Regions from separate parts of the Arthrobacter sp. MW3 TE3886 genome, predicted to be linked through region 1. Evidence: predicted binding sites of a transcription regulator. Region 1 holds the regulator's gene; the other holds the start of a gene.

Evidence for each region. The regulator HrcA, encoded in region 1, represses chaperone genes, less so after heat shock. The targets are predictions, from matches to a motif close to TTNGCACTCGNNNNNNNCGAGTGCNAA.
Region 2: the regulator HrcA is predicted to act here: its motif matches at 2,709-2,735, upstream of groL (chaperonin GroEL).

What each region holds. Positions count from the first base shown of each region.
Region 1 is NZ_JBGCAN010000001.1:2,843,186-2,848,060, forward strand. It holds gene dnaJ (molecular chaperone DnaJ) at 1-657, opposite strand, end outside; gene hrcA (heat-inducible transcriptional repressor HrcA) at 736-1,749, opposite strand; gene ABH915_RS12955 (DUF3097 domain-containing protein) at 2,067-2,918, shown strand; gene ABH915_RS12960 (DUF4870 domain-containing protein) at 3,062-3,481, shown strand; gene hemW (radical SAM family heme chaperone HemW) at 3,614-4,852, opposite strand.
Region 2 is NZ_JBGCAN010000001.1:1,023,629-1,028,503, reverse strand. It holds gene ABH915_RS04785 (RNase H family protein) at 1-753, opposite strand, end outside; gene groL (chaperonin GroEL) at 889-2,526, opposite strand; gene ABH915_RS04775 (ABC transporter substrate-binding protein) at 2,822-4,090, opposite strand; gene ABH915_RS04770 (cold-shock protein) at 4,150-4,353, opposite strand; gene ABH915_RS04765 (LytR C-terminal domain-containing protein) at 4,513-4,875, opposite strand, start outside.

The sequences.
Region 1 (4,875 bases):
CGGGACCTTGACGGTCAGGGAGCGGCGGCTGCGGATCCGGCCCTGGCCGCTGCATTCGTTGCAGGGGTCCTTGATGACGGTGCCGAAGCCCTCGCAGGATCCGCAGGGGGCGGATGTCATGACCTGGCCCAGGATGGACCGTACGGCGCGCTGGACCTGACCGCTGCCGCCACAGATGTCGCAGCGGACCGGGTGGGTGCCCTCGCGGCAGCAGGAACCCTCGCACGTGGGGCAGATGACGGCCGTGTCAACCTCGAGCTTCTTGTTCACGCCGAACACGGCGTCGCGGAGGTCGATGCGGACGCTGATCAGTGCGTCCTGGCCGCGGCGGACCCGGGACGCCGGGCCGCCTTGGCCGCCGCCGGCGCCGAAGAAGGTCTCGAAGATGTCCTGGAAGGCGAAGCCCTGGCCCGAGTAGCTGCCGCCGCCGAAGCCGTTGTCGGTACCGTTCTCGTTGCCGGTGGTGTCATAGACCCGGCGCTTCTGCGGATCAGAGAGGACCTCGTAGGCGTGGGTGACGGCTTTAAACCTGTCCGAGGCATCCTCCCCGGGGTTCACGTCCGGGTGCAGGGTGCGGGCCAGTTTCCGGTAGGCCTTCTTGATCTCCTCCCCCGATGCGTCGCGGGAGACTCCAAGAACGTCGTAGTGGCTGCTCAAAGTGTGTATCTCTTCCTTTTCGTACTGCCTGTGGGGCACTGCCTGTGGGGCAAGAAGTCGTGTTCGGTCCCGGGCCTGTCAGGGCCCCAGGATCCTCGAAAGGTAGCGGGCCACCGCGCGGACGGCGGCCATGGTGGTGGGATAGTCCATCCGGGTGGGCCCAAGCACGCCGACCTTGGCCGTGGCGTCCGGCCCGTAGGCGGTGGCCACAACCGAGGCCTCGGCCAGACCGTCGTAAGGGTTTTCCCGGCCGATGCTGACCGTGACTCCCCGCGGGTCTTCGGCCATTTCGCTGAGCAGGCGGAGCATGACCACCTGCTCCTCGAGGGCCTCCAGCACGGGGCCGATGCTGAGCGGGAAGTCCACGTTGGAGCGGGCCAGGTTGGCGGTGCCGGCCATGACCATGCGCTCTTCGCGGCTGCTCGTGGCCAGGGCCTCCAGGCCGCGGGCCAGCGCCTGGGCCGCTCCGCGCCGCGCGGGCGGGCCACCGGCAACGACGGCGGGCAGCAGCTGCGGCATCAGGCTCAGCGGGGTTCCGGAGAGGCTGGCCAGAAAGCTGGTCCGCAGTTCCGCCAGCGCGTCGTCGGGAAGGTCCTGCCCGACGTCGATCACGCGCTGCTCCACCTTGCCGGTGTCCGCGATCAGTACCGCCAGCACTTTCCGGGGCGCCAGCAGCACGAACTCGATGTGCCGCACCCGGGCGCGGCTGAGCAGCGGATACTGCACGACGGCGACCTGGTTGGTCAGGTGCGAGAGGAGCCTCACGGTCCGGTCAAGAATGTCGTCGAGGTCGTCGGATCCTTCCAGCAGCGCCTGGATGGCCCGGCGCTCGGCCGGGGACAACGGCTTCACCGCTGAGATCTGGTCGACGAAAAGCCGGTAGCCCTTGTCAGTGGGGATCCGGCCGGCGCTCGTGTGCGGTGCCGTGATCAGGCCCTCGTCTTCCAGCGCCGCCATGTCGTTTCGGATCGTGGCGCTGGAGACGCCGAGATGGTGCCGTTCCACGAGTGCTTTGGAACCCACGGGCTCACGCGAATGGACGTAGTCCTCCACGATGGCGCGCAGCACTTCGAGTTTGCGCGGTTCGCTCACGCTCCACCTCCAATCGACGGTCCCGCAGTCGGTGCCGTCCGCCGTGTCCGGTCCGGGTCCACAAGTGCTGCACGGACGGTCCGCAACAGGACAAGGGTTAGCACTCGACATGCCTAAGTGCTAACCAGTCTAATATGAGTCGCCGCGTTGTTAGCATTGGATTCGCTCCAGGCGTGGCCCGCGGGAACGCGATTCCCGTCACGCCGGCGCCGAGACCGTGGCAGCCGCTGCCGTTGCCGCGCCGTCGCGGTCCGGTTCCGGCCCCGGAGAGTTCCACCGACCGCCGTACATTCCGAGTGCAAAGTAAGCGTGTAGAGATGTCGTACCAGAACTGGGGACCCCAGGACCTGTCCGCCCCCGCCAAGACCCAGTTGCCGGAAGTCCCGGTGGAACGCGGGATGGTCCTCGAGGAGGTCCAGTCCGGCTGGGTGGGCGCCGTAACCCGGGTGGAGAAGTCCGGCGGCATGCACGTGGTGGCGCTGGAGGACCGGCGGGGCAAGTCGCGGTCCTTCCGCCTCGGCTTTGGCTTCCTCCTGGAGGGCCAGCCCATCCGCCTGATGCCGCCGGCCCCGAAGAAAGCGGCACCGGCCGCCGGTGCCGGCCGCACGGCGTCGGGCTCGGTGCGGGTGGCGGGGCAGCGCGCCCAGGTGGCCAAGGCCAGCCGTATCTGGGTGGAGGGAAAGCACGACGCCGAGCTCGTGGAGAAGGTGTGGGGCGATGACCTCCGGGTGGAGGGCATTGTCGTCGAACCCCTGCACGGCATTGACGACCTCGCAGCCGCCGTGGCGGAGTTCGGCCCGGGCCCGGGGCGGCGCCTCGGCGTGCTCGTGGACCACCTGGTACCCGACTCCAAGGAGTCGCGGATCGCCGATGCCGTCATGGCCTCACCGGGCGCCGCCGGCAACGTCCTCATTGTGGGGCACCCCTACGTGGACGTGTGGCAGGCCATCCGGCCCGCGGTCCTGGGGATCGAGCAGTGGCCCGTGATCCCCCGCGGCATGGACTGGAAGACCGGCATCCTGATGGCTTTCGGCTGGCCCCACTCCACAAAGGAGGACATCGGCCTGGGCTGGCAGAAACTCCTCGGTGCTGTCCGCAGCTACGCTGATCTGGAGGCGTCGCTGCTCGGCCGCGTGGAAGAGGTCATTGACTTCCTCACCGCGCCCTAGTCCGCCGCGGCGGCCGCCCCTGATCTCCATTTCCGGGTGCGAGCAAGTATTCTTGAAACGGCGGCCGCGCTTCCAGTGCGGTCCCGGCTAGTTCAGGCACAACCCAGGCAGCAACGCATCACCGCAATCCGAAGGGCTACACCGTGGCAGATAACGCACGCGAACACACGGGCAATCAGGCTGGCCATGGCCAGCCCCCGTACCATGGGGTTCCGGCAAACGCGCTGCCGCTGACGGCCAGCGAGGACCGGCAGTGGGCCACGCTCGCCCACTTCGGCGGCATCCTGGGCTGCGTGCCGTCGCTGCTGATCTACCTCATCTTCAAGGACCGCGGCCCGTTCACGGCGCAGGAATCCAAGGAAGCCCTCAATTTCACGCTGCCGCCGACCATCGCCGCCGTGCTGGCCAATCTGCTGGTCTTCATCCCGGTGGTGGGCAACCTCTTCGCCGTGCTCGCCACGGTGATCTGGATTGCTGTGACGTGCTTCTCGGTGGCGGCAGGCATCCACGTCAACCGCGGCCAGCCGCACCGTTACGAGTTCAACCTGCGCTGGATCAAATAGCCGGCGCAGACCAAACTAAAGAGAGCCGGCCGCTGCCCGTATGAGGCAGCGGCCGGCTCTTTTTTGTGCCGCAGGCCGTGTGCGGCCGCTGATGCGGGCCGCCAAATTGTGGAGGCTTTGCGACCGGGCAGATTAGTCCGGCAGGATCCTGCGGACGACGGCGTCGGCCAGCAGCCGGCCTTTGAGCGTGAGGATGAGCCGGCCCTTGAACGCGGCCGCGGGGTCCACGAGGCCGTCAGCGATCAGCCCTGCGACGGCGTGCCTGCCGGTGTCCCCCAGGCCGCCGAGGCTCGGGATGTCGAGTCCGGAGTTCAGCCGGGCCTCGAGCATGACGCGTTCCACATTGCGGGTTTCGCTGTCCAGCGTTTCGCGTCCGGCGGCAGGTGAGACGCCGGCGCCGAGGCGGTTGGCGTAGGCGGTGGGGTGTTTGACGTTCCACCAGCGGACGCCGCCGACGTGCGAGTGCGCCCCGGGCCCGATGCCCCACCAGTCGTCCCCGCGCCAGTAGGCGAGGTTGTGCCGGCAGACCTGTTCGGGGGTGCGGGACCAGTTGCTGACCTCGTACCAGGCGAGCCCGGCAGCGGAAATCAGCTCGTCGGCGAGTTCGTATTTGGCGGCGTGGTCGTCGTCGTCAATTTCCGGGACTTCGCCACGGCGGATCTGCGCGGCAAGCTTGGTGCCGTCTTCAACGATCAGGGCATAGGCGCTGATGTGGTCGGGGGCGTAGGAAAGTGCGGTCTCGAGCGAGCAGCGCCAGTCTTCCAGCGACTCCCCCGGCGTCCCGTAAATGAGGTCGAGGCTGACGGCGAGCCCGGCATCGCGCGCCCACTGCACCACCTCGGGCACCCGGCTCGGCGTGTGGGTGCGGTCCAGGACCTTCAGGACATGCGGCACGGCCGACTGCATGCCGAACGAGACCCGGGTGAACCCGGAGTCGGCGAGCAGCTGCAGGGATTCGGGCGTGACGGAATCGGGGTTCGCCTCGGTGGTTACCTCGGCGCCGGGCTGCAGGCCCCAGGCGCCGATCGCGGCTGTGAGGATGCGCGCCAGGTCCTGCGCCGGCAGCAGCGTGGGGGTGCCGCCGCCGAAGAAGACCGTGCTGAGGGGACGGTCAGGCAGGCCGCTGCCCCTCAGGGCCGCGGCAGCGAACTCCACTTCCGCGATCGCGGTGGCGGCGTAGGCGTCCTGGGAGGCCCCGCCGCCCAGCTCGGTGGCGGTGTAGGTGTTGAAGTCGCAGTATCCGCAGCGGACCGCGCAGAACGGGATGTGCACATACAGCCCGAAAGCGCGCTGATCGGCGCCCTCGCGCGCCTGGGCGGGCAGGAGCCCGTCCGGCGGCGCCGGGTCGCCGAGGGGAAGGACGCTAGGCACGGGCCTGGCCTGCCGATACTGCA
Region 2 (4,875 bases), 1.8 Mb from region 1:
TTCCCGTTCGAGGGACTCGACGACGGCTTCGGCGCTGGCCTCCGCCAGGTCCACGGCAGGTTCTTCTTCGAGTTCGCTGAAGAGGTCCGGCTCGTCGTAGGTCCCTGGCGCGCCAAAGAGTTCCTGCTGGCCGGAAGGCGCCGGGGCTGCCTGCGGCCGGGTCGCGGCCTGCGGGGCGGCGGGCTGTGGTGCGGGGGTCTTGGCGGCCTGCGCGGCCGGTGCGGCCGGCTGGGCTGCCGGCGGCTCCGTGGAGGCCGGCTGGCCTGCCGGCTGTGTCCCGCCCTGCTGCGGCCCGAACCCGGGGCCCTGGCGGACGGCCACGCCCTGCTGGTACGCCGTGGCCGCTGCCCGGGCGCGGACGTCTGCCGCCTCGTTGAGCTCGTGGCCCGCGTGGCCCCGCACCCACTCGAAGGTGTACTTGCGGCCCACGAGCGCCTGGTCGATGTCCTTGAGGAGGTCCACGTTCAGCACCGGTTTGCCGTCGGCTTTGCGCCAGCCCTTGCGTTTCCAGCCGGGCATCCATTTGGTCACGGCGTTGATGACGTACTGGCTGTCGCAGAGGATCAGCAGGTCTTCCCCGGGCATGTGCGCCGTTGCCCGGAACAGGTCCAGCACCGCCATCAGTTCGCCCTGGTTGTTCGTGCCGTGGGGCCATCCGCCGGCCCGCCAGCAGTCGTCGTTTACGTACCAGGCCCAGCCGGCCGGGCCAGGATTTCCTAAGGCCGAACCGTCGGCCGCTGCTGTAATCGTCACTGACCTATCCTGCCAGAACCCGCCGACGCCCACCGACGCTCCCTTGGACGGGGACCGCGCTTAACGGGCAACGGCGGCCCCACCCGAAGGTGGGACCGCCGTCGTCGAACAGCCGGTGATGGCTGGCGCGGGTGGTTAGAAACCGCCCATGCCGCCCATGCCGCCCATGTCGTCGCCGCCGCCCATCGGGGCGCCAGCCTTTTCGGGCTTGTCGGCTACAACGGCCTCGGTGGTGAGGAACAGGCCGGCGATGGAAGCCGCGTTCTGCAGGGCAGAGCGGGTTACCTTGACCGGGTCGTTGATGCCGGCGGCCAGCAGGTCGACGTACTCGCCGGTGGCGGCGTTGAGGCCGTGGCCTGCGGGCAGGCCGCGGACCTTGTCCACGACGACGCCGGGCTCGAGGCCGGCGTTGAAGGCGATCTGCTTCAGCGGGGCGTCGATGGCAACGCGGACGATGTTCGCGCCCGTTGCCTCGTCACCGGAGAGCTGCAGGTTCGCGAATGCCTTGGCGCCGGCCTGGATCAGGGCAACGCCACCGCCGGCGACGATGCCCTCTTCGACAGCTGCCTTGGCGTTGCGGACGGCGTCCTCAATGCGGTGCTTGCGTTCCTTGAGCTCGACCTCGGTTGCGGCGCCGGCTTTGATGACTGCAACGCCGCCGGCCAGCTTGGCCAGGCGCTCCTGCAGCTTCTCGCGGTCGTAGTCGGAATCGGAGTTCTCGATCTCGGCGCGGATCTGGGACACGCGGCCGGCGATCTGGTCGGCGTCGCCTGCACCCTCGACGATCGTGGTCTCATCCTTGGTGACAACAACCTTGCGGGCCTTGCCAAGCAGTTCGAGTCCGGCGGTCTCAAGCTTGAGGCCGACTTCCTCGGAGATGACCTGGCCACCGGTGAGGATGGCGATGTCGGCCAGCTGCGCCTTGCGGCGGTCGCCGAAGCCCGGAGCCTTGACGGCGACGGACTTGAAGGTGCCGCGGATCTTGTTGACGATCAGGGTGGCCAGGGCCTCGCCCTCGATGTCTTCGGCAATGATCAGCAGCGGCTTGTTGGACTGCATGACCTTTTCCAGGACAGCAACCAGTTCCTTGACGTTGGAGATCTTGGAGTTGACGATCAGGATGTACGGATCCTCAAGGACCGTTTCCTGGCGCTCGGCGTCGGTGACGAAGTAGGCGGAGATGTAGCCCTTGTCGAAGCGCATGCCTTCGGTCAGCTCCAGCTCAAGGCCGAACGTGTTCGACTCCTCGACCGTGATGACGCCTTCCTTGCCGACCTTGTCGAGGGCTTCGGCGATCAGGGCGCCGATCTCGTTGTCGCCGGCGGAGATGGACGCGGTCGCGGCGATCTCTTCCTTGGTCTCGATTTCCTTGGCGGAGGCCAGGAGCTCGACGGTGACGGCGTCAACAGCCTTCTCGATGCCGCGCTTGAGGGACAGCGGGTCAGCGCCGGCCGCGACGTTGCGCAGGCCTTCCTTGACCAGGGCCTGTGCCAGCACGGTTGCCGTGGTGGTGCCGTCGCCTGCGACGTCATCCGTCTTCTTGGCAACTTCCTTGACCAGCTCGGCGCCGATCTTCTCGTAAGGATCGTCCAGCTCGATCTCCTTGGCGATGGAAACACCATCGTTGGTGATCGTGGGGGCGCCCCACTTCTTTTCGAGGACGACGTTGCGTCCCCGCGGGCCGAGGGTGACCTTGACGGCGTCGGCGAGGATGTTCAGGCCCCGCTCAAGACCGCGGCGTGCCTCTTCATCAAATGCAATGATCTTGGCCATAACGGCAGTAGTCCTTTCGGGACAGTCGTTAAGAATGAACCTTCGCTGTGGTGCCCGCGACGGACGATCCCTACCCCGCGGCCTCTGTATGCCGCCAGGTCCGGGATCTCACCCCAGCAAGGTGTTTCTTTAGCTCCTGGACCGGCTGCCCCACTTCGCGGCCGGACGGACCGGGCGTCGTGTTAGCAGTCAGTGCGCTGGAGTGCTAACACAATAATTAGCACTCCCCCGGGGAGAGTGCAAGCAGTGCCCGGCCCGAACCGCACGCCACGCGGGCACAATACGCTACGAGCGATCAGCCGCCGCTGCTGCTCGCGGCTTCCGTGCCGCTCACCGTGGGCAGGTTGTCCTCGCCGTAGGTGGAGACCATGTAGTTCGCTTCGGTGATGTCGCCGTGGGAATCAAAGTTGATCCGTCCGGACTGGCCGTCATAGTCCGGACGCTGCCCCGCCCGGAGGACCCCGATGCAGTCCTGGTAGCTGGTGCACGACTTGCCGGGCGGCTGGCTGCCGGCCGCGCCCGGTCCGCCGGCTGCCGGGGTTCCGCCGGAGACCGCGACGAGGGACGCCGCGATGGAGGTTCCGGCGTCGTCCTCTGCCTCGGCGGCGGCGACGGCGGCCAGGACGACGGCGTCGTACGTCTCGGCGGCAAACACCATGTCCTTCAGCCCGGGATCAACGGCCACGAGGTCCGCCTGGAAGGTGGCGGAGGGGAACACTCCGGGCAGGATCCCGCGTGCGCCCTCAAGCGCCCGGGCGCCCAGGCCGGAGCCATACTTGTTGACTGCTCCGTCGCTGAGGACCAGTTTCTTGCCGGCGAGGCCGGCGTTGTTCAGCTCGGCGATGGCGCCCTGGGCGCCGTCGCGCGCGACCAGGACGACGGCATCGGGGTTGGCGGCCCTCGCGGCGGCGGCAGCCTGCTGCGCCTGTCCGGGAGTGAACTCCGCGTCCGCCACGACTTCCAGCCCGGACTGTTTCGCCGCACCGCCGACGGCGGCGGCGACGTCTTTGCCGTAGTCGCCTTCCTCGTGGACCACCGCCAAGGTCTTGGCGCCGCCGTCTTTGACCAGCTTGGCGAGGACGGATGCCTGGGCGATGTCGGCCGCCGAGGTGCGGAAATAGTAGCCGCCGCTCTTGTAGTTGCTGAGCGCGGCGGCGGTGTTGGCCGGGGAGATGACAGCTACCTTGGCGTTGGCCAGCACGTCGACGGCGGCCGGGGCACGGCTGGAATCGGTCGGGCCGATCACGACGTCGGCCTTGGCGGCAACCAGCGCCTTCGCCTGGGCGGCGGTGTCCGTGCTGATGGTTTCCGGCAGCAGCTCCACCGGTTTGCCTTTGTGCCCGCCGGCAGCGTTGATCTCCTTGACGGCAAGTTTGGCCGCTGCGAGCTGCGAGGCGTTGAGGAAGTTCTGCTTGCCCGTGTTGTCCAGGACCAGGCCGATGCGCAGGGTGCCGTCACCGCTCGCGTCGGCGCTGGCCACACGGGCACTGCCCGCCGGGCCCAGGCAGCCCGTCAGGGCCAGGGCCGCTACTGTGGCCGCCACCAGGGCGCGGCCCAGCGGCAAAGTTCCTCCCGGGCGCCTCGCCGCGTTCCGCGGGGCGTTCGTGACGGCAGCCAGTGCCACTAGGCCGGCCGGACGCTTTCAGCCTGCGGGCCCTTTTCGCCCTCGCCGACTTCCAGTTCCACCCGCTGGCCCTCGTCCAGGGCGCGGTAGCCTTCCCCGACGATCGCGGACCAGTGCACGAAGACGTCGTTCTCGGAACCGTCCACGGTGATGAAGCCGTAGCCCTTTTCGGCGTTGAACCATTTGACGGTTCCCAGTGCCATGGTGTCCACACTTTCAGCTAGCTTGCGTGCGGCCCACCTCGATGTGCGCCGCGGACTGCGAAGAGAAATCCGCAGATACTGTACCCACAGCGTCCCCCAGGAACGCCGGCGGCGGGCAGGGCCGCCGCCTAATAGTTATTGAGGCGTAACCGGATTTGGCTACTGGTAGCCCGGTCCGAGCACGACGACAAGGGGCATGTTGAACTCAGCGGAGTCCACGAGGGTGTCGATGCCGAGGAGGGTTCCGAGTGCCTCCGCGTTGTCCTTCTGCTCGACGCCGCTGTAGAAGATCACCGACGTCTGCTGCGGCACACCGCCCCAGTTGCCTGCCTCGCCCAGGACCCAGCCGTCGGAGGTGACGGTGCCGCCGACCCGGGTGGCCAGGCCAGCGGTGGTGGTCGCGTTGTAGACCGTCACCGGCTGCGTCTTGTCCACGGCGGCGGCTGTGGCGCTGGGCGTCGCTGAAGGCGATGCCGCCGGCGCCGCGGCGGATTCCGTGCCGGCCGGCTCCGGGCTCGTCGG